2 regions of the Streptococcus parapneumoniae genome follow, and region 2 is predicted to be linked to the other one. Evidence: riboswitches for the same ligand, from Rfam matches in the RefSeq annotation. Region 2 holds a riboswitch; the other holds the start of a gene.

Region 1 (11,111 bases), 690 kb from region 2:
TCTGTCAACGTTGTAATAGTGCTATTTTAGATGAATGGTATTTGCCCATCGGTGCTTACTATTGTAGGGAGTGTTTACTGATGAAGCGAGTCAGGAGTGATCAAGCTTTATACTATTTTCCACAGGAGGATTTTCCGAAGCAAGATGTTCTTAAATGGCGTGGTCAATTAACTCCTTTTCAAGAGAAGGTGTCAGAGGGACTGATTCAAGCAGTAGACAAGCAGGAGCCAACCTTAGTTCATGCAGTAACAGGAGCTGGAAAGACAGAAATGATTTATCAAGTTGTGGCTAAAGTAATCAATGCGGGTGGTGCAGTGTGTTTGGCCAGTCCTCGCATAGATGTTTGTTTGGAGCTATACAAACGCCTGCAAGATGATTTTGCTTGCGAGATAGCCCTCCTACATGGAGAATCAAAGCCGTATTTTCGAACACCACTAGTTGTTGCGACGACCCATCAGTTATTGAAATTTTATCAAGCTTTTGATTTGCTGATAGTGGATGAAGTAGATGCTTTTCCTTATGTTGACAATCCCACGCTTTACCATGCTGTCAAGAATAGTGTAAAGGAGAATGGGTTGAGAATCTTTTTAACAGCGACTTCGACAGATGAGTTAGATAGGAAAGTCCGTTTAGGAGAACTAAAAAGGTTGAGCTTACCTAGACGATTCCATGGAAATCCGTTGATTATTCCTAAACCAGTTTGGTTATCCGATTTTAATCACTGTTTAGAGAAAAGTCGTTTGTCACCAAAGTTAAAGTCCTATATTGAGAAACAGCGAAAGACAGCTTATCCGTTACTCATTTTTGCATCAGAAATTAAACAAGGGGAGCAGTTAAAAGAAATCTTACAGGAGCAATTTCCAAATGAGAAAATTGGTTTTGTATCTTCTGTAACAGAGGATAGATTAGAGCAGGTACAAGCATTTCGAGATGGGGAGCTGACAATACTTATCAGTACGACAATCTTGGAGCGTGGAGTTACATTCCCTTGTGTGGACGTTTTCGTAGTAGAGGCCAATCATCATTTGTTTACCAAGTCTAGTTTGATTCAAATTGGTGGACGAGTTGGACGAAGCATGGATAGACCGACAGGAGATTTACTTTTCTTCCATGATGGGTTAAATGATTCAATCAAGAAGACGATTAAGGAAATTCAGATGATGAATAAGGAGGCTGGTCTATGAAGTGCTTGTTATGTGGGCAGACTATGAAGACTGTTTTAACTTTTAGTAGTCTCTTGCTTCTGAGGAATGATGACTCCTGTCTTTGTTCAGACTGTGATTTTACTTTTGAAAGAATTGGGGAAGAGAACTGTCCAAATTGTATGAAAACAGGTTTGTCAACAAAGTGTCAAGATTGTCAACTTTGGTGTAAAGAAGGAGTTGAAGTCAGTCATAGAGCGATTTTTACTTATAATCAAGCTATGAAGGATTTTTTCAGTCGGTATAAGTTTGATGGAGATTTCCTTTTAAGAAAAATTTTCGCTTCATTTTTAAGTGCGGAGTTAAAAAAGTACAAAGAGTATCAATTTGTAGTCATTCCCCTAAGTCCTGATAGATATGCTAACAGAGGATTTAATCAGGTTGAGGGCTTGGTAGAGGCAGCAGGCTTTGAGTATCTGGATTTACTAGGAAAAAGAGAAGAGAGAGCCAGTTCTTCTAAAAATCGTTCAGAGCGCTTGGCGACAGAACTTCCTTTCTTTATTAAAAGTGGAGTCACTATTCCTAAGAAAATCCTACTTATAGATGATATTTATACTACAGGAACAACTATAAATCGTGTGAAGAAACTGCTGGAAGAAGCTGGTGCTGAGGATGTAAAAACATTTTCCCTTGTAAGATGAGGAAAAAATTTGCAAAAATAGAATGAAAGCGTTATAATAAAATCATAAAAACAAAAATGTTTAGAAAGAAGGTACTCATATGATTAAATATAGTATCCGTGGTGAAAACCTAGAAGTAACAGAAGCAATTCGTGATTATGTAGTTTCTAAACTCGAAAAGATCGAAAAGTATTTTCAAGCTGAACAAGAGTTGGATGCTCGAGTTAACTTGAAGGTGTATCGTGAAAAAACTGCTAAAGTGGAAGTAACGATTCCGCTTGGCTCTATTACTCTTCGTGCAGAAGATGTGTCTCAAGATATGTATGGTTCAATTGATCTTGTAACTGATAAAATTGAACGTCAGATTCGTAAAAACAAAACAAAAATAGAGCGTAAAAATAAAAATAAGGTAGCAACTAGTCAATTATTTACAGATGCTCTAGTGGAAGATTCAAATGTTGTCCAGTCTAAAGTTGTTCGTTCAAAACAAATTGATTTAAAACCAATGGATTTGGAAGAAGCTATTCTACAAATGGATTTATTGGGGCATGATTTCTTTATCTATGTGGATGTTGAAGATCAAACAACCAATGTGATTTATCGTCGTGAGGATGGCGAAATTGGTTTGTTAGAAGTTAAAGAATCTTAATTAGAATAGGTGTAAAGGTAGGTTTACTGAATTGTAAACCTCCTTTTTCTTATAATTGATAGAATTACTGATTACACTTTTAAAAAGTCGCTTTTTGAGGGGTATTATGGTATAATGGGTGCCAAGAGGTTTGGAATGAAAAAATTTTATGTAAGTCCATTCTTTCCTATTCTAGTAGGATTGATTGCGTTTGGAGTCTTATCCACTTTCATTATTTTTGTTAATAATAATCTGTTGACGGTTTTCATTTTGTTTCTTTTTGTAGGAGGCTATGTTTTTTTATTTAAGAAACTGAGAGTGCATTATACAAGGAGTGATGTAGAACAGATACAGTATGTAAACCACCAAGCGGAAGAAAGTTTGACATCTCTATTGGAACAGATGCCTGTAGGTGTTATGAAATTGAATTTATCTTCTGGAGAGGTTGAGTGGTTTAATCCCTATGCTGAATTGATTTTGACCAAGGAAGATGGTGATTTTGATTTGGAAGCTGTTCAAACGATTATCAAGGCTTCAGTAGGAAATCCGTCTACTTATGCTAAGCTGGGTGAGAAGCGTTATGCTGTTCATATGGATGCTTCTTCCGGTGTTTTGTATTTTGTAGATGTATCCAGGGAACAAGCCATAACAGATGAATTGGTAACGAGTCGACCAGTGATTGGAATTGTATCTGTGGATAATTATGATGATTTGGAGGATGCAACTTCTGAGTCAGATATTAGTCAAATCAATAGTTTTGTAGCTAATTTTATATCAGAGTTTTCAGAAAAATACATGATGTTTTCTCGTCGGGTAAGTATGGATCGATTTTATCTATTTACTGACTATACGGTGCTTGAGGGCTTGATGAATGATAAATTTTCTGTTATTGATGCTTTCAGAGAAGAGTCGAAACAGAGACAGTTGCCCTTGACCTTAAGTATGGGATTTTCTTATGGCGATGGAAATCATGATGAAATAGGGAAAGTTGCTTTGCTCAACTTGAACTTGGCTGAAGTACGTGGTGGCGACCAGGTGGTTGTCAAGGAGAATGATGAAACGAAAAATCCAGTCTACTTTGGCGGTGGGTCGGCTGCGTCCATCAAGCGCACTCGTACCCGTACTCGATCAATGATGACAGCCATATCTGATAAGATTCGTAGTGTGGATCAAGTGTTTGTAGTTGGACATAGAAATTTAGATATGGATGCCTTGGGCTCTGCTGTAGGTATGCAGTTGTTCGCCAGCAATGTGATTGAAAATAGCTATGCTCTTTATGATGAAAATCAGATGTCTCCGGATATTGAACGTGCGGTTTCATTCTTAGAAAAAGAAGGAGTTACGAAGTTATTGTCTGTTAAGGATGCAATGGGGATGGTGACCAATCGTTCTTTGTTAATTCTTGTAGACCATTCAAAGACAGCCTTAACATTATCAAAAGAATTTTATGATTTGTTTACACAGACCATCGTTATTGACCACCATAGAAGGGATCAGGATTTTCCAGATAATGCGGTCATTACTTATATCGAAAGTGGTGCAAGTAGTGCCAGTGAGTTGGTAACGGAATTGATTCAGTTCCAGAATTCTAAGAAAAATCGTTTGAGTCGTATGCAAGCAAGCGTCTTGATGGCTGGTATGATGCTGGATACTAAAAATTTCACCTCACGAGTGACTAGTCGGACATTTGATGTTGCTAGCTATCTCAGAACGCGCGGAAGTGATAGTATTGCTATCCAAGAAATCGCTGCGACAGATTTTGAAGAATATCGTGAGGTCAATGAACTGATTTTACAGGGGCGTAAATTAGGTTCAGATGTATTGATAGCGGAGGCTACGGACTCGAAATGCTATGATACAGTTGTTATTAGTAAGGCAGCAGATGCCATGTTAGCTATGTCAGGTATTGAAGCGAGTTTTGTTCTTGCGAAAAATACACAAGGCTTTATATCTATCTCAGCTCGGAGTCGTAGTAAGCTGAATGTACAACGGATTATGGAAGAACTGGGAGGTGGAGGTCACTTTAATTTGGCAGCAGCTCAAATTAAAGATTTAACCTTGTCAGAAGCAGGTGAAAAACTAACAGAAATTGTATTAAATGAAATAAAGGAAAAGGAGAAAGAAGAATGAAAGTAATCTTTTTAGCAGATGTTAAAGGAAAAGGTAAAAAAGGCGAAATTAAGGAAGTACCAACAGGATATGCACAAAACTTTCTTATCAAAAAGAATCTAGCCAAAGAAGCGACTGCTCAAGCTGTAGGTGAACTTCGTGGTAAACAAAAATCCGAAGAGAAAGCTCACGCTGAGATGATTGCAGAAGCAAAAGCAATTAAAGCCCAACTTGAAGCAGAAGAAACGGTTGTAGAATTTGTTGAAAAAGTTGGTCCAGATGGTCGTACCTTTGGTTCTATTACCAATAAGAAGATTGCAGAAGAATTGCAAAAGCAATTTGGAATTAAGATTGATAAACGTCATATTCAAGTACAAGCTCCGATTCGAGCGGTTGGTTTGATTGATGTGCCAGTGAAAATCTATCAAGATATCACAAGTGTAATCAATCTTCGTGTGAAAGAAGGATAAGTTTACACCTTCTTGACAAGATTGTAAAAGGAAGGGAAGTCTGATGGCAGAAGTAGAAGAGTTACGAGTACAACCTCAAGATATCTTAGCTGAGCAATCTGTTTTGGGTGCTATCTTTATTGATGAGAGTAAACTTGTTTTTGTGCGAGAATACATTGAGTCTCGGGACTTTTTTAAGTATGCCCATCGTTTGATTTTCCAAGCTATGGTCGATTTATCCGATCGTGGTGATGCCATAGATGCAACAACTGTTCGCACCATTCTTGATAATCAAGGGGATTTACAGAATATTGGTGGCTTGTCTTACTTGGTTGAGATTGTCAATTCTGTGCCAACTTCTGCTAATGCGGAGTACTATGCTAAAATCGTTGCAGAAAAGGCTATGTTACGGCGATTAATCGCTAAGTTGACAGAGTCTGTCAACCAAGCTTACGAAGCGTCGCAACCAGCTGATGAAATCATTGCTCAGGCAGAAAAAGGCCTGATTGATGTCAGCGAAAATGCTAATCGAAGCGGGTTTAAGAACATTCGAGATGTGTTGAATGTCAACTTTGGAAATCTGGAAGCTCGCTCGCAACAAACGACCGATATTACAGGTATTGCGACAGGTTATCGTGATTTGGATCATATGACGACTGGTCTACACGAGGAGGAGTTGATTATTCTAGCAGCTCGTCCGGCGGTTGGTAAGACAGCTTTTGCCTTGAATATTGCTCAGAATATTGGGACTAAGTTGGACAAAACAGTTGCTATTTTTTCACTCGAAATGGGTGCGGAAAGTCTAGTCGATCGTATGTTAGCGGCAGAAGGGTTGGTTGAGTCGCATTCTATCCGTACAGGTCAATTGACCGATGAGGAGTGGCAAAAATATACCATTGCTCAAGGGAACCTAGCAAACGCAAGTATCTATATCGATGATACGCCAGGGATTCGGATTACAGAGATTCGTTCTCGTTCACGTAAATTAGCTCAAGAAACTGGAAATCTTGGTTTGATTTTGATAGACTATTTGCAGCTTATCACGGGAACTGGTCGGGAAAATCGTCAACAAGAGGTTTCAGAAATTTCACGTCAGTTGAAAATCCTAGCAAAAGAACTGAAGGTACCAGTAATCGCTCTTAGTCAGCTTTCTCGTGGGGTAGAACAACGTCAGGATAAGAGACCGGTCTTGTCTGATATTCGTGAATCTGGGTCTATCGAGCAGGATGCTGATATCGTAGCCTTTCTTTATCGCGACGACTACTATGAGCGTGGTGGTGAAGAAGAGGACGGTATCCCAAATAATAAGGTGGAAGTTATTATCGAGAAAAACCGTAGTGGAGCTCGTGGAACAGTGGAATTGATTTTCCAAAAAGAATACAATAAATTTTCAAGTATCTCAAAAAGGGAGGCATAAAATGACAGATGCATTTACAGATGTAGCTAAGATGAAAAAAATTAAAGAGGAAATCAAGGCGCATGAGGGTCATGTAATTGAAATGACCTTGGAAAATGGACGTAAGCGCCAAAAAAATAGATTGGGTAAGTTAATTGAAGTTTATCCATCCCTCTTTATTGTTGAATTTGGGAATGTTGAAGGAGATAAACAAGCTAATGTTTATGTTGAGTCCTTTACTTACTCAGATATCCTTACTGAAAAGAATTTGATTCATTATCTGGACTAAAGTGAGAAATTTTCTCACTTTTTCTTTTTTCTCCGAATAGTTTAAGTGAAGGCAATCTTCGATTTATACTCTTCGAAAATCAAATTCAAACCACGTCAGCTTCGCCTTGCCGTACTCAAGTACAGCCTGCGCCTAGCTTCCTAGTTTGCTCTTTGATTTTCATTGAGTACTATATTATTTTCAAGGAGGAAGAATGAAAATTTTACCGTTTATAGTAAGAGGGACAAGTTATTACTTGAAGATGTCAGTTAAAAAGCTTGTTCCTTTTTTAGTAGTAGGATTGATGTTAGCAGCGAGTGATAGTGTCTATGCCTATTCTGGAGGAAATGGATCGATTGCGCGAGGGGATGATTATCCTGTTTATTATAAAAATGGGAGCCAGGAGATTGATCAGTGGCGCATGTATTCTCGTCAGTGTACTTCTTTTGCAGCCTTTCGTTTGAGTAATGTCAATGGTTTTGAGATTCCAAGGGCTTATGGAAATGCGAATGAATGGGGGCATCGTGCTCGTCGTGAAGGCTATCGTGTAGATAATACACCGACGATTGGCTCCATTGCTTGGTCTACTGCAGGAACTTATGGGCATGTTGCCTGGGTGTCAAATGTAATGGGAGATCAGATTGAGATCGAGGAATATAACTATGGTTATACAGAAGCCTATAATAAACGAAGTATAAAAGCAAATACCATGACTGGTTTTATTCATTTTAAAGATTTGGCTGGTGGTAGTGTGGGGAATAGTCAAACCTCAGTTTCAATAGGAGGAACACATTATTTTAAGAGCAAGTCTGCTATCAAAAATCAGCCACTAGCTAGCGCAACTGCAATTGATTACTATTATCCTGGGGAGAATGTTCATTATGATCAAATTCTCGAAAAAGATGGATACAAGTGGATGAGCTATACGGCTTATAACGGAAGTCGTCGTTATATCCAGCTAGAGGGAGTGACTTCTTCACAAAATTATCAGAACCAATCAGGAAATAGCTCTAACTATGGATCCAATAACAGTTCAACTGTCGGTTGGAAGAAAATAAATGGTAGTTGGTATCATTTCAAATCAAATGGGTATAAATCAACGGGATGGTTGAAAGATGGTTCTAGCTGGTATTATTTGAAATCATCTGGTGAAATGCAGACAGGATGGTTAAAGGAGAATGGCTCGTGGTATTACCTGGATAGTTCAGGGGCAATGAAAACAGGCTGGTATCAAGTTTCTGGTAAGTGGTATTATTCTTACTCTTCAGGTGCCTTAGCTGTTAATACGACGGTGGATGGCTACAGAGTAAACAGTGATGGAGAACGAGTATAGAAAATTGGAGTAGGAAATTTTTCCTGCTCTTTTCTGTAAGCAGTTTCCTTGACATTTTTCTTATTTTGCGCTATCATATATCTATATAATATATGGGAGTCTGTGTACAGTCTGAGAGGAAGTGTTAAACTTCGACCGCACCTGATCTGGGTAATGCCAGCGTAGGGAACGATACTTAGTCTATTCTTGACCTTTTCCATATATGGCAAAGGTTTTTCTTTTTGTCAAAGGAAAACGAGAAGAGGAGGTTTTTATGAAAGCAAGCATTGCCTTGCAAGTTTTACCCCTAGCGCAGGGGATTGATCGGATAGCTGTTATCGATCAGGTCATTGCTTACCTGCAAGCTCAAGAAGTGACCATGGTGGTGACACCATTTGAAACGGTCTTGGAAGGGGAGTTTGATGAGCTCATGCGTATTCTCAAAGAAGCGCTGGAAGTGGCAGGGCAGGAGGCAGATAATGTCTTTGCCAATGTCAAAATAAATGTAGGAGAGATTTTAAGTATTGATGAGAAACTTGAAAAGTATACTGAGACGACACATTAGTCTATTGGGCTTTCTGGGAGTCTTGTCAATCTGGCAGTTAGCAGGTTTTCTTAAACTTCTCCCCAAGTTTATCCTGCCGACACCTCTTGAAATTCTCCAGTCCTTTGTTCGTGACAGAGAATTTCTCTGGCACCATAGCTGGGCGACCTTGAGAGTGGCTTTATTGGGACTGATTTTGGGAGTCTTGATTGCCTGTCTCATGGCTGTACTTATGGATAGTTTAACTTGGCTCAATGACCTGATTTACCCTATGATGGTGGTTGTTCAGACTATCCCGACCATTGCCATAGCTCCTATCTTGGTCTTGTGGCTAGGTTATGGCATTTTGCCTAAGATTGTCCTGATTATCTTGACGACAACCTTCCCTATCATCGTCAGCATTTTGGACGGTTTTAGGCATTGCGACAAGGATATTCTGACCTTGTTTAGTCTGATGCGGGCCAAGCCTTGGCAAATCCTGTGGCATTTTAAAATTCCAGTCAGCCTGCCTTACTTTTATGCAGGTCTGAGGGTCAGTGTCTCCTACGCCTTTATCACAACAGTGGTATCTGAGTGGTTGGGAGGCTTTGAAGGACTAGGTGTCTACATGATTCAGTCCAAGAAACTGTTTCAGTATGATACCATGTTTGCTATTATTATTCTGGTATCGATTATCAGTCTTCTTGGTATGAAGTTGGTCGATATCAGCGAGAAATATGTGATTAAATGGAAACGTTCGTAGAATTAGAATGTTTCAAAAAAGAAAAGAGGAAATCAAAATGAAGAAAACATGGAAAGTGTTTTTAACGCTTGTGACAGCTCTTGTAGCTGTTGTGCTTGTAGCTTGTGGCCAAGGAACTGCTTCTAAGGATAACAAAGAGGCAGAACTCAAGAAAATTGACTTTATCCTAGACTGGACACCAAATACCAACCACACAGGGCTTTATGTTGCCAAGGAAAAAGGCTATTTCAAAGAAGCTGGAGTGGATGTTGATTTGAAATTGCCACCAGAAGAAAGTTCTTCTGACTTGGTTATCAATGGTAAGGCACCATTTGCAGTGTATTTCCAAGACTACATGGCTAAAAAATTGGAAAAAGGGGCAGGAATTACTGCTGTTGCAGCTATCGTAGAACACAATACATCAGGAATCATTTCTCGTAAATCTGACAATGTAGCTAGTCCAAAGGACTTGGTTGGTAAGAAATACGGAACTTGGAATGACCCAACTGAACTTGCTATGTTGAAAACCTTAGTAGAATCTCAAGGTGGAGACTTTGAAAAAGTTGAAAAAGTACCAAACAACGACTCAAACTCAATCACACCGATTGCCAATGGCGTTTTTGATACTGCTTGGATCTACTACGGTTGGGATGGAATTCTTGCTAAATCTCAAGGTGTAGAGGCTAACTTCATGTATTTGAAAGACTACGTTAAAGAATTTGACTACTACTCACCAGTCATCATCGCAAACAACGACTATTTGAAAGATAACAAAGAAGAAGCTCGTAAAGTCATCCAAGCTATCAAAAAAGGCTACCAATATGCTATGGAGCATCCGGAAGAAGCAGCTGATATTCTCATCAAGAATGCACCTGAACTCAAGGAAAAACGTGACTTTGTCATCGAATCTCAAAAATACTTGTCAAAAGAATACGCAAGCGACAAGGAAAAATGGGGTCAATTTGATGCAGCTCGCTGGAACGCCTTCTACAAATGGGATAAAGAAAATGGTATCCTTAAAGAAGACTTGACAGACAAAGGCTTTACCAACGAATTTGTGAAATAATGACAGAAATAAGACTAGAACACGTCAGTTATGCCTATGGTCAGGAGAGGATTTTAGAGGACATCAATCTGAAAGTCACTTCAGGTGAAGTGGTTTCCATCCTAGGCCCAAGTGGTGTTGGAAAGACCACCCTCTTTAATCTAATCGCTGGGATTTTAGAAGTTCAGTCAGGGAGAATTGTTCTTGATGGCGAGGAAAATCCTAAGGGACGCGTGAGTTATATGTTGCAAAAGGATTTGCTCTTGGAACACAAGACGGTGCTTGGAAATATCATCCTGCCCCTCTTGATTCAAAAAGTGGATAAGGCGGAAGCTATTGCTCGCGCGGATGACATTCTTGCGACCTTCCAGTTGACAGCGGTACGGGACAAGTATCCCCATGAACTCAGCGGTGGGATGCGTCAGCGTGTAGCCTTGCTTCGAACTTACCTTTTCGGGCACAAGCTCTTTCTCTTAGATGAAGCCTTTAGTGCCTTGGATGAGATGACCAAGATGGAACTCCACGCTTGGTACCTTGAGATTCACAAGCAGTTGCACCTGACAACCTTGATTATCACGCATAGTATCGAGGAGGCCCTCAATCTCAGCGACCGCATCTATATCTTGAAAAATCGCCCTGGTCAGATTGTTTCAGAAATTGATCTAGATTGGTCTGAAGATGAGGACAAGGAAGTCCAAAAGATTGCCTACAAACGTCAAATCTTGACAGAATTAGGCTTAGATAAGTAGAAAAAGTGGGAGTTGGTGAAGATTATCCTTTACCAGCGCCCTTTTTCTTTTAAAAATGAGAAAATTTC
Region 2 (11,111 bases):
TGATAGATTAGCTATTTAAACTGAATCTGGACATATCTTTTTAGAAAAGGAAAACTTCCACTTACTTAGAATCCAAGGATAGATACCTATTGTTCACTCATTTCTCGAACAGTTTTTTCTATATTTTTTGCATACGATATTGCTGAAATGATTGAAACACCGTCAACATTGGTCTTCATAATGTCTTTAATATGTTGCGTCTGTATCCCACCAATTGCAACTAAGGGCATTTGTGGCAATAGTTTTCTCATCAATTTAAGACCTTCATAACCTATAGCGCCACCAGCATCATCTTTTGACTGGGTATCAAATACAGGACCAACACCAACATAATCTACATATTCAACTTTTGACTGTTGAAATTCTTTCTCGTTTTTTATAGAAAGACCAATTATTTTATCTGGCATCAATTTTCTAATTTCATCAACTCCAAGGTCATCTTGTCCTACATGTACGCCATCAGCGTCAATTTCCATCGCCAAATCAATATCATCATTAACAATAAACGGAACATTGTATTTTTTACAAAGATCCTGTAGTTTAATTGCTAATTTAACTTTTTCTTTACCTTCCAGGGCTCCCTCACCTTTTTCACGGAATTGAAATAAGGTTATACCACCTTTTAAGGCTTCCTCAACGACTGTATATAGATCTTTTCCTTGGCAAGTAGTCGTTCCACAAATAAAATATAGTTTTAGTAATTCTTTATGAAACATCTTACTTCACTCTTTTGAATTTCTTTACATCTTCATCTGAAATCTCGTATAAGGCATTCATAAATTCAACTTTAAATGTTCCAGGAAGATGTCCATTTGGACGTTTTTCTGCCATTTCTCCAGCGATATTGTAAACCAACATTGCTGTTTCTAATGATTTCAATTCTTGACCTTTTTCTAGTCCGATAAAGCTTGCTACCACTGCCCCTAATAAACATCCTGTCCCAATGACTTTTGGCATCATGGCACTACCATTATGAATCGTTACCACTTCTCCATTAACAGCAATCGCATCAACTTCTCCAGTCACTACTATTGGAATATGAAACTTAGCGTTGGCTGCTAGAGCAATCTCATCAATATTATCCACACCAGCACTATCTACTCCTTTAGATGCCACATTTATACCTACTAAAGAAGCAATCTCTCCAGCATTCCCCCTAATCGCAGCTAGTCTGTAATTGTTGATTAAATCATCTGCTACTTTTTTTCTATATTCTCCTGCTCCACAGGCTACAGGATCTAAAACTGCTGGGACATTATATTTCTCTGCAATTTTCAGAGCAACTTGGTATAATTTCCAATTATCATCCGTTAAAGTCCCAATGTTAATCAATAATCCTCCAGCATATTTTAATAAATCTTCTAAGTCTGCTGGGTACTCGCTCATAGCTGGTGAGGCACCCAGTGCTACTAATCCATTTGCTGTGAAATTTTTTACTACATCATTGGTTATGCAAATGACCAAAGGTGCTTTTTCTTTTAATAATTTTAAACTTGTCATATTGAATTCCTTTCTTTTCACTTTATACGATCTATTGATTTCGATTTATCTCTATCTTTTGTTAAGAAATTTTTTTCATTTACATTGAATGATTTACCTCATCAAATTTGTAACTATCCTAAACCTTCTCTAGGCGTCATAACCAATATCAAAAAAGGCTAATTCTAAAGCGACCGCTTGATTCCAGCGTTGCTGAAGTTCTGTCAAATCTTCTCGACCTTTCCCGACACGATTGAGTTCGTCAACCAGAAATTGAACCCACTCTGCAAAGAAAGGACCTCTGTGGAGATTGATCCATTCCGAATGAATATAGGCTTCAGGTAGAGCCAAATCTTTAGAACCCCAATCTAAATAGAGACCTTCTGCAATGACCAGCATGACCAAAAGATGAGCATAGTCTGATGATGACACAGCAGAATACATAAGCTCCTGAAAGGCTTTTGTTACAGGGTGCAAGCTCACTTCCAGATAGTCATTCTCAGATACTTTTAGCTCTTTGAAAGCCTTTTGGAAATAACCATCTTCATCTGCTTCAAGAAAGCCTAGTTGCTTGGCAAAACGAAGCTTGGATTCAAGCTGGTCTGCGTGAGCTACGCAGGCACCCAGCATGGATAAGAAGGCATCAAAGAAGTGATAATCTTGAATTAGGTAGTCTTTTAAGACCTTATTCTCAATTGTCCCTTCAAAAAGTTCCTTGACAAAACGATGATTGATTGCAGCCTGCCAATCCTTCTGACTATTTTTTAATAATTCTCCAACAGTCAAACCTGGCTGAAATGCATAAACCTGTGTTTCCATATTTATTTTTCCTCTCTTTACTCCTTAGTAATCAATAAAATACCAAGAGATACCAAGCAAAATCCTAGTTTCACTTGATCCTTTTAAAGAACATCGAGGGCATTTACAGAGAGCTACCTAAACAAGCCTATCCAGTTTTATATAAACAAAAAAACTCCAATTACAATCAAGAATTAGAGTTGACTTATGAGATTAAACCGTTCATTTCGCCATACGAAAAAAACCGTTCACATTTCCCTTCGCCAGTCTTAACTGTATCAGGTTCAATGGGTATCATCTCAGCCTAAAGCACCCCAAATGTCTTTATTATTTAGTTACTGCACCAGTATAGCAAAAAATGAAAGCCCTAGCAAGATATTTGATTAGAAAATATATTTGTATTGTTTTTAATGGTGATTTATTCTTCCTATAGACGAAGAAAAACCTCCACATTATGTGGAGGCAAGCTGTTTTATCAATACAATTTTAAGTCACGTGGGTCAACTGGGAAGGTTGGGTTGTATGGGTTGTGACGGAGTTTGAAATGTTTGACATCTTCAATGGTCTGAGTTCCAGACAATTGCATGACTGTCTTCAATTCCGCATTCAAGTGTTCAAAGACTTGGCGCACACCGATACTACCACCGAGAGCCAAGCCATAGATGACAGGGCGGCCAATAGCTACCAAGTCTGCACCTGAAGCCAAGGCTTTAAAGACGTGTTGACCACGACGAACACCTGAGTCAAAGACAATTGGTACGCGTTTGTCGACTGCTTCTGCTACTTCTTGAAGTGAGTCAAAGGCAGCTGGTCCACCGTCGATTTGGCGACCACCATGGTTGGTTACCCAGATACCAGAAGCACCTGCAGCAAGCGAACGTTCAACGTCCTCACGGCATTGTGGGCCCTTGACATAAACAGGAAGTCCAGAGTATTCAGCGATAAATTCTACATCTCGTGGAGATAGGCGTTGTTTAGCTGATTTGTAAACAAAGTCCATTGATTTTCCAGCACCTTCTGGTAGGTATTCCTCAACAATCGGCATGCCAACTGGGAAGACAAAACCATTACGCTTGTCCACCTCACGATTGCCCCCCACAGTAGCGTCTGCCGTCAAGACAATCGCTTTATAATCTTCAGCCTTCACACGGTCCATGATGTGGCGGTTGATACCGTCATCTTTGCTAAAATAAAATTGGAACCAGTGAGGTGTCCCTTGAAGGGCTTCTGTAATTTCTGGAAGATCTACAGTAGAGTAAGAGCTAGTTGTGTAAAGAGATCCAAACTCATGCACACCACGCGCAGTCGCCACTTCACCCTGTTCGTTTGCTAATTTATGAGCTGCAACAGGCGCCATAATGATTGGTGAAGACAATTTTTCACCTGCAAATTCAATCTCTGTACTTGGATTTTCAACATCACAAAGAGTATGAGGAACGATGAGTTTGTGGTTAAAGGCACGAATATTCTCACGTAAAGTGAAGGTATCTTCCGCCCCACTAGCGATATAGCCAAATGCTGCTTTAGGAATCACTTTTTGCGCCATTGGCTCCAAATCATAGGTATTGATGAAATCTACATGACCTTCTGCATTGCTTGTTTTGTATGACATAAAATGCCCTCCTTGATTAAGTAAGCGTTTGCTTTTTACTATACAACTATAATAACTCTTTTTTCAATCATTTTCAAGAGTTTTGCTTAAAAACCATCTTATTTTTTCATACAATATACTATCCTTACTTTCCTTAAACTCTAAACTTTAGTCTATATTAAGTGAATCGTTGAGATCTTTTGCTGCCAGGCATTTGAACTACTTTTTTATTTGCTGATTCTATCTACTAATGCTATAAAAAACAAGTGAATAAGACACCAGAACATCCTCTAATAGGGCCTATGGACTTATAGCAGTCCCATATATACTGTTTAAGCAAGATACTATCCTAGTTGACGCTAACTTCCTATCCCACTTATTAATTTTTATTTATAGTGAATCTGAACAAATCAATTGGGGGATCCAAGTCAATTTCTAGTACTTTTTGAAAAGTTTCAGCGTACTATCGTAAAATGAAATAAAACATGCGCAAATTGATTAGGGAATTTAAACCAATTTCTAACAATGTCTTAGAAATCAAAGTGTACTATTTCAACTTCAATACACTATACTTCATTTTCTCCTTAAATTCAGTCTCTTTTTTCATCAAAAAATCCCCTGGCAAGTACCAGAGGATAAGAGCTTATTTCATTGTTGGGAAGAGCAATACGTCACGGATAGTAGTTGTATCAGTGAGGAGCATGCAGAGACGGTCGATACCGATTCCCAAACCACCTGTTGGTGGCATACCGTATTCAAGGGCCTCAATGTAGTCATAGTCGATGCCGGTCGCTTCATCGTCACCAAGTTCTTTGGCTTTAGCTTGGGCTTCAAAACGGCTAAGCTGGTCGATTGGATCGTTGAGTTCAGTAAAGGCATTACCGTATTCCTTAGTCATGATGAAGAGCTCGAAACGGTCAGTAAAGCGTTGGTCTTCAGGATTTTTCTTAGCCAGTGGAGATACAGCTACTGGATGTCCATAGACAAAGGTTGGTTGGATCAAGGTTTCTTCAACAAACTCTTCAAAGAAGGCATTGATAATGTGACCAACCTCAGTGTAGTGTTTCTCAACTGGAACTTTCTTCTCAGCAGCGATAGCTTTAGCTTCTTCCAAAGTCATATCTTGCCAGAAATCGACACTAGTAATTTCTTTGATAGCATCCACCATATGAACACGTTTAAATGGTTCGTTGATTTTGATTTCAGTTCCTTGGTAGTTGACTGGGCCGTCGCCTTTGACTGATTTAGCAGCATGTTGGATAATGCCTTCCGTCAAGTCCATGATGTCTTGGAAGTCTGCATAAGCTTGGTAGACTTCGATAGAAGTAAATTCAGGGTTATGAGTGGCATCCATTCCCTCGTTACGGAAGATACGGCCGATTTCATAGACACGTTCCATACCACCGACGATAAGGCGTTTCAAGTGAAGCTCAGTCGCGATACGAAGCACCATATCAATGTTTTGGGCATTGTGGTGGGTGATAAATGGACGGGCAGAAGCACCACCAGCTTCGTTGTGAAGAACAGGTGTTTCCACTTCAAGGAAACCTTTTTGGTCAAGGTAACGACGAATTTCAGAGATGATTTTTGAACGAGTGACAAAGCGTTCAAAGCTTTCACGATTCGAAATCAAGTCAAGGTAACGTTTACGGTAAATGGTTTCAACGTCTGTCAAACCGTGGAATTTCTCAGGAAGTGGGCGAAGTGCTTTAGACAAGTGAGTGATGTGAGTAGCCTTGATAGAGAGTTCTCCCATATCCGTACGCATCACTTCACCTTCGACACCAAGGAAGTCACCAAGGTCTGCTTTTTTGAAGATTTCATAGTTTTCTTCACCGACAGCATCCTTACGAACGTAGATCTGGATTTGACCTTCGCGGTCTTGAAGGTGGGCAAAACCTACTTTACCTTTACCACGTTTGGTTACCAAGCGTCCTGCGATAGTAGCTGTTTCGTTTTTATCGTGTAATTGTTCTTTATCGAGGTCGGCATATTTATCTTTTAATTCTTGTGAATTTGCAGTACGTTCAAAGCGTTTTCCGAAAGGATCGATTCCTTGTTCACGGAGCGCAGCCATTTTTTCACGGCGAACGATCTGCTGGTCATTTAGTTCTTCCATATGTTCTGTTGACATGGGATCCTCCTAGTTTTACTCAAAATTGAATACGATGAGTCATTTTTTGCGATACTCCCATTTTATCATAAATAAGCAAGAAATTCACGGATAATCTTTCAAAACTAAAAAGAACTTGACGCTAAAATCACTGAAAAGACTGGGATAAGCAAGAAATTCCAACATCTCAGAAAAGGAAATCTGACCATGTTTATGGATTATACTTTAACCCTTGTAACTTTCATGACGTGTGCTACTTTTTATATAAGAGCAAGCCAAGCAAATCTAAAACTTAAACAATTGACGTAAAAAACATTAACAACTTGAATCTTGTCATTCATACACCTGATATGACAGAATAGTATAATTTTTAACCTTTTAGTCTTTTGATTTTTTACACCTCTTGCCAATTCTCTTGGTCTTCTTTAAAGCGTTTTAGGAGATCCAAGCCTTCTGGTGTGATATAGCCTTCTTCTTGGGCTAGATGGATAAGCTCGCTATAGTTTGAAAGTGTTACCAATTTCACACCAGCATCCGCAAAGTTCTTATCTGCTTTTGGCAATTGATAACTGAAAATCGCCACAACACCAAGAACTTCAGCTCCTTCTCGCTTAGCTGCGGCTACGGCTTCAAGAACAGAACCACCAGTTGAAATGAGGTCTTCAACCACTACCATTTTTTGACCTTGAGCTACACGGCCTTCAATTTGATTACCAGCTCCGTGGTCTTTTGGTTTGCTACGGATGTAGGCAAAAGGCAAGTCCATCTTATCAGCAATGATAGCTCCGTGTGGAATCCCTGCTGTCGCAGTTCCTGCAATCACTTCTACATCTGGAAAGGCTTCTTTGATAGCATCCACAAAGCCATTTTCAATTAGGGTACGAGTTTCTGGATAGGCAAGAGTTACACGGTTATCTGTGTAAAACGGCGACTTGATACCAGATGCCCAAGTAAAAGGCTCCTCTGGTTTGAGGTAAACGGCTTGGATTTTCAAGAGGTGGCTAGCGATATCTTTAGCAAGTGTCATGGTCTTCTCCTTTTATTTTTCTAATCTAGTTCTTTAATTCCAGTTCTGTGTCCATTCATCCTTGATGGCATAATAAGCTGCAACAGGATCCTCAGCTTGGGTAACGGGACGTCCCACTACGATATAGTCACTACCGATTTGATAGGCATCTGCTGGCGTCATCACGCGTTTTTGGTCTCCAACAGCAGCTCCCTGAGGACGAATGCCCGGTGTCAGACAGATAAAATCTGGATTGGTGGCCTGCTTGATGACTTGCACTTCCTGAGCCGAGCAAACAACACCATCCAAACCCGCTTCAGCTGTCTTCTTGGCATAGTGAATCACTGACTCTTGCAGACTGGTTTGGATGTTTTGAAACTCCTGCATCTGAGCTTCTGATGTTGATGTGAGCTGAGTGACAGCGATCAATTTGGCTTGACTTCCAAGACCTTCACGCGCAGCCTTCATCATCTCTACACCCCCAGCAGCATGAACATTGGTCATGTCCACACCAAGCTGAGACAAGACCTTCATAGCTGACTTGACTGTATTAGGAATGTCATGAAGTTTAAGATCCAAAAAGACACTATGCCCCAAGCCTTTCAAGTAAGATACAATCTCAGGCCCTGTTGCGTAATAGAGCTCCATCCCTACCTTGAGATAAAGGCTTTCTTCTGCTGGGAAAAGAGCTAAAAATTCCTTGACTGCCTCAAAACTAGGAAAATCAAGAGCAATAACTGGACGATGTTCTCGCATAGGTTTCTCCTTTTACCTTTGCTAGTGAGAGAGTCTGACCACAAGAAGTCACGAAAAAAGGAACCTGCCAACAGCAAGGTTCCACGAAAAATGGGTAGTCTCCACCCTTTCACCGTCTAACCTTAGCTGCCTCTCTGGACTGCTTTAAAGGTTTTCTATTATTCTATTATTTCTACTAGCACTTGTCAAGTAAAAACATGGAAACTAAAGGGCTATAGGAGAAAAGCTAAACCTAACGACGCGATGAACGCTGATTTGTTTGATTTCGATTGCTCTCTTCCTCTTGTTTTTTCTGTTCTTCTTCTAAACGTTTACGTTCTTCTTCCTGCTTTTTCTCGGCTTCCTTAGCCTCTTGTTTGGCTTTTTCCTCAGCCTCCATAATTAATTTATCCGCCACAGTGTAACTGTAAATTCCAGCTTCCATGTCGACCACACTTGGTTCTGACAATTGTGGCTTAATCTTGCTGTAATAAGGCAATTTCTTACTCATTTCAGAAAGGGGAACCAAGATTTCGTCCGAATCATTCATGGTCAATCGAATTAAATCGGAAGTCACCTTGCTTGGGGCTAGTTCCACCTTTTGGATCTCTGCCTTGAGTTCTGGGCTAATTTGAGCAAGTTCTGAGACAAAAGCCTTGATTTGTTCGCTGTCATTAAAGAAAACTGATATATAAGTTTCTGGCAGACTGACCAGGCTCACAGAACTAGTCTCAAGCTGACCGCTGGAAAGAATAGGATAATGATTTTCACCAGAAACATAGTAGGCCACAATATCGTATTCCTTGACCTTGATAGTGAACTTGGTTGGAAATTGATAAACAAGCTGAGCTGATTCAACCCAATAGTTAGACTTAATCTGCTCTTCATATTTTGCCTTATCTAGCAGAAGGTTAATCGTATAATCCGAATCCTGAATGCCTGAAGCCTGTCGAATATCATCAGCCGTAGTTTGCACTGTTCCCTCAACACGGATATCCTTCATAGTCGCATAAGGGCTGAGCAAGTAGGCAGAGACAATCAATAAAAGCAGACTTGGAAATAAAATCGTTAAGGCTCGTAAGATATGGATGCCAGGAATCTTTGCTTTGGCTGTTTTTTCCTTAGTAGCCTTTTTAACAAGCTTTTTATCCTGTTCCTCCTTCTCTTTAGACCCTGATTCTTCTATCTCTTCTTCCTCTTTGTCAGCCTCTGAGGATGCTACTTTTTCGTCAGACTCTCCCTTAGCTGATTCTGGGTCTTTTGGATCAAATTCACTCTTCTGGTTCTCAGTTTCATCTGACTCTTCGGATTTTGAAGCCATTCGAGCTTGTCTTTCCTTTTCCTTCTCCTCAGCTAAGGCTGCCTCTTCTTCAGCCTTCTTTTTTAGGTATTCTTGGTTTCGTTTCTGCCATTCTGATAACTCTTTCAATTCTTCGAGGATTTCTTTGCCCTCATTTTTCTTATCTTTTGACATTTACTTTCCTTATGATAAATCTTTTTTCAACAATTGATAAAAATCTGCTAGAGATTTCAATTCCTTTGAAGCCTTCATCTTGGCTTGGTAATCTTCCTTGTGACTTAGTAAGTGAGAAAGCTTCTCTTCCAAACTATCCAAGGTCAAATCGCTTTCTTGAAGCTCTTCTGCATAGCCTTTTTTTACAAAGTAAGCTGCATTTTCAATCTGGTCACCACGACTAGCTTCACGACCAAGTGGCACAATAACATGCAATTTTGCCATGGCCAAGAGCTCAAAAATCGTATTGGCACCACCACGTGTCACAACAATATCAGCCAATTCCATCAAGGGTTGATAGAGATTGGTCACGTAGTCGACACGAAAGAGATTTTGGCTCAACTCGTTCAGACTAGAATCTCCAGTTAGATTGATAATATTGTAGCGTTCTGTCAGTTCTTTCTTATGGTCTGTCACCAATTGGTTAAAGACACGAGCGCCCGCAGAACCACCGACAAACAATACAGTTGGCAATTTAGGATTAAAGTGGGTTTGAATATCCACCAATTCATCTGGTTCTGGATTTTTTTGGTCTGAAACCTTGGTAACTGCTCCCACATGCTCGACCTTAGACAAACTTGAAGCTTGTTCGAAGGTTGAATACATCTTCGTCGCAAATTTATAGGCGATTTTATTGGCCAATCCCATAGACAGGTCCGATTCGTGAATAAAGACTGGCACTCCTGACACACGCGCTGCGATAACAGGCGGCACTGAGACAAATCCTCCCTTTGAAAAAAGAGCTTGTGGACGAAGTCGCAACATGATAAAGAGCGATTGGACAATTCCCCAGCCAACTTTGAAGACGTCCAGCATATTTTGCCAAGAGAAATAGCGACGCAATTTTCCAGTTGCAATGGAATGGAAGGTGACATCCAAGCCCGACTTGAGGATTTCTTGGTGTTCAATACCACGCTTGTCCCCGATATAGTGGACTTCCCAACCATCTTCGATGAACTTGGGCATTAACAAAAGATTGAGGGTGACGTGTCCAACCGTCCCCCCACCTGTAAAGACAATTTTTTTCATATTATTCCTTTAACTCCGCTACTGTGTCGATAAAGAGGTCGCCACGTACTTCAAAGTTAGCATACATATCCCAGCTGGCATTGGCAGGACTGAGAAGAACCACGTCTCCTTGAGTCGCAAGTTCATAGGCCTTGCGGGTCGCATCAGCAATATCAGTCGCATCCACATAAGACACACCAGCCTTGTCTGCTGCCCGTTTGACACGTTCTGCAGACTGACCAAGGATGACCATCTTCTTGAGTCCAGTAATATCTGGAACCAGTTCGTCAAACTCATTGCCACGGTCCAAACCACCTGCAATCAAGACAACCTTGCTGTTGTCAAATCCTGACAATGCTTTTTGAGTAGCCAAGATATTGGTTGACTTACTGTCGTTATAAAATTTAACACCCTTGATTTCATCCACAAATTGGAGACGGTGTTTGACACCACCAAAGGCTGAAAGAGTTTCCTTGATGGTTTGATTGTCTACACCACGAAGCTTGGCTACAGCAATCGTCGCAAGAGCATTTTCCACATTGTGGCTACCTGGAACACCGATTTCATTCGCTGCCATGACCACTTCACCACGGAAGAAGAGCTGACCATCTTCCAGATAAGCTCCATCAACCTTTTCCTGTGTTGAGAATGGTACAACGGTAGCTTGTGTTTTTCTTGCCAATTCTTTTGCCAAGTCTTGGTTAAAGTTCAAGACAAGGAAATCAGCTGCTGTCATCTTGTTCTGGATATTCCACTTGGCTGCTACATATTCCTCAAAAGAACCGTGGTAGTCGATATGAGTTGGCATGAGGTTGGTAATAACCGCAATCTCAGGATGGAATTCTTGAACGCCCATGAGTTGGAAAGA

The links. Region 2 has a riboswitch for thiamine pyrophosphate ahead of SP4011_RS08290 (TenA family protein). Riboswitches for the same ligand answer to the same signal wherever they lie in the genome.
Region 1: it holds a riboswitch for thiamine pyrophosphate, as region 2 does, so the genes downstream of both, SP4011_RS11205 (thiamine-binding protein) here and SP4011_RS08290 (TenA family protein) in region 2, are expected to answer to the same signal.

Annotation. Positions count from the first base shown of each region.
Region 1 is NZ_AP026968.1:2,284,860-2,295,970, reverse strand. It holds gene SP4011_RS11245 (DEAD/DEAH box helicase) at 1-1,184, shown strand, start outside; gene SP4011_RS11240 (ComF family protein) at 1,181-1,843, shown strand; gene hpf (ribosome hibernation-promoting factor, HPF/YfiA family) at 1,923-2,471, shown strand; gene SP4011_RS11230 (DHH family phosphoesterase) at 2,607-4,580, shown strand; gene rplI (50S ribosomal protein L9) at 4,577-5,029, shown strand; gene dnaB (replicative DNA helicase) at 5,073-6,425, shown strand; gene SP4011_RS11215 (Veg family protein) at 6,427-6,693, shown strand; gene cbpD (choline binding-anchored murein hydrolase CbpD) at 6,887-8,005, shown strand; TPP riboswitch at 8,088-8,190, shown strand; gene SP4011_RS11205 (thiamine-binding protein) at 8,259-8,549, shown strand; gene SP4011_RS11200 (ABC transporter permease) at 8,512-9,270, shown strand; gene SP4011_RS11195 (ABC transporter substrate-binding protein) at 9,308-10,315, shown strand; gene SP4011_RS11190 (ABC transporter ATP-binding protein) at 10,315-11,043, shown strand.
Region 2 is NZ_AP026968.1:1,595,334-1,606,444, forward strand. It holds gene thiE (thiamine phosphate synthase) at 87-716, opposite strand; gene thiM (hydroxyethylthiazole kinase) at 718-1,500, opposite strand; gene SP4011_RS08290 (TenA family protein) at 1,630-2,298, opposite strand; TPP riboswitch at 2,516-2,604, opposite strand; gene lctO (L-lactate oxidase) at 2,753-3,889, opposite strand; gene lysS (lysine--tRNA ligase) at 4,512-6,002, opposite strand; gene pyrE (orotate phosphoribosyltransferase) at 6,376-7,008, opposite strand; gene pyrF (orotidine-5'-phosphate decarboxylase) at 7,042-7,743, opposite strand; gene SP4011_RS08315 (FtsQ-type POTRA domain-containing protein) at 7,976-9,196, opposite strand; gene SP4011_RS08320 (UDP-N-acetylglucosamine--N-acetylmuramyl-(pentapeptide) pyrophosphoryl-undecaprenol N-acetylglucosamine transferase) at 9,206-10,264, opposite strand; gene murD (UDP-N-acetylmuramoyl-L-alanine--D-glutamate ligase) at 10,266-11,111, opposite strand, start outside.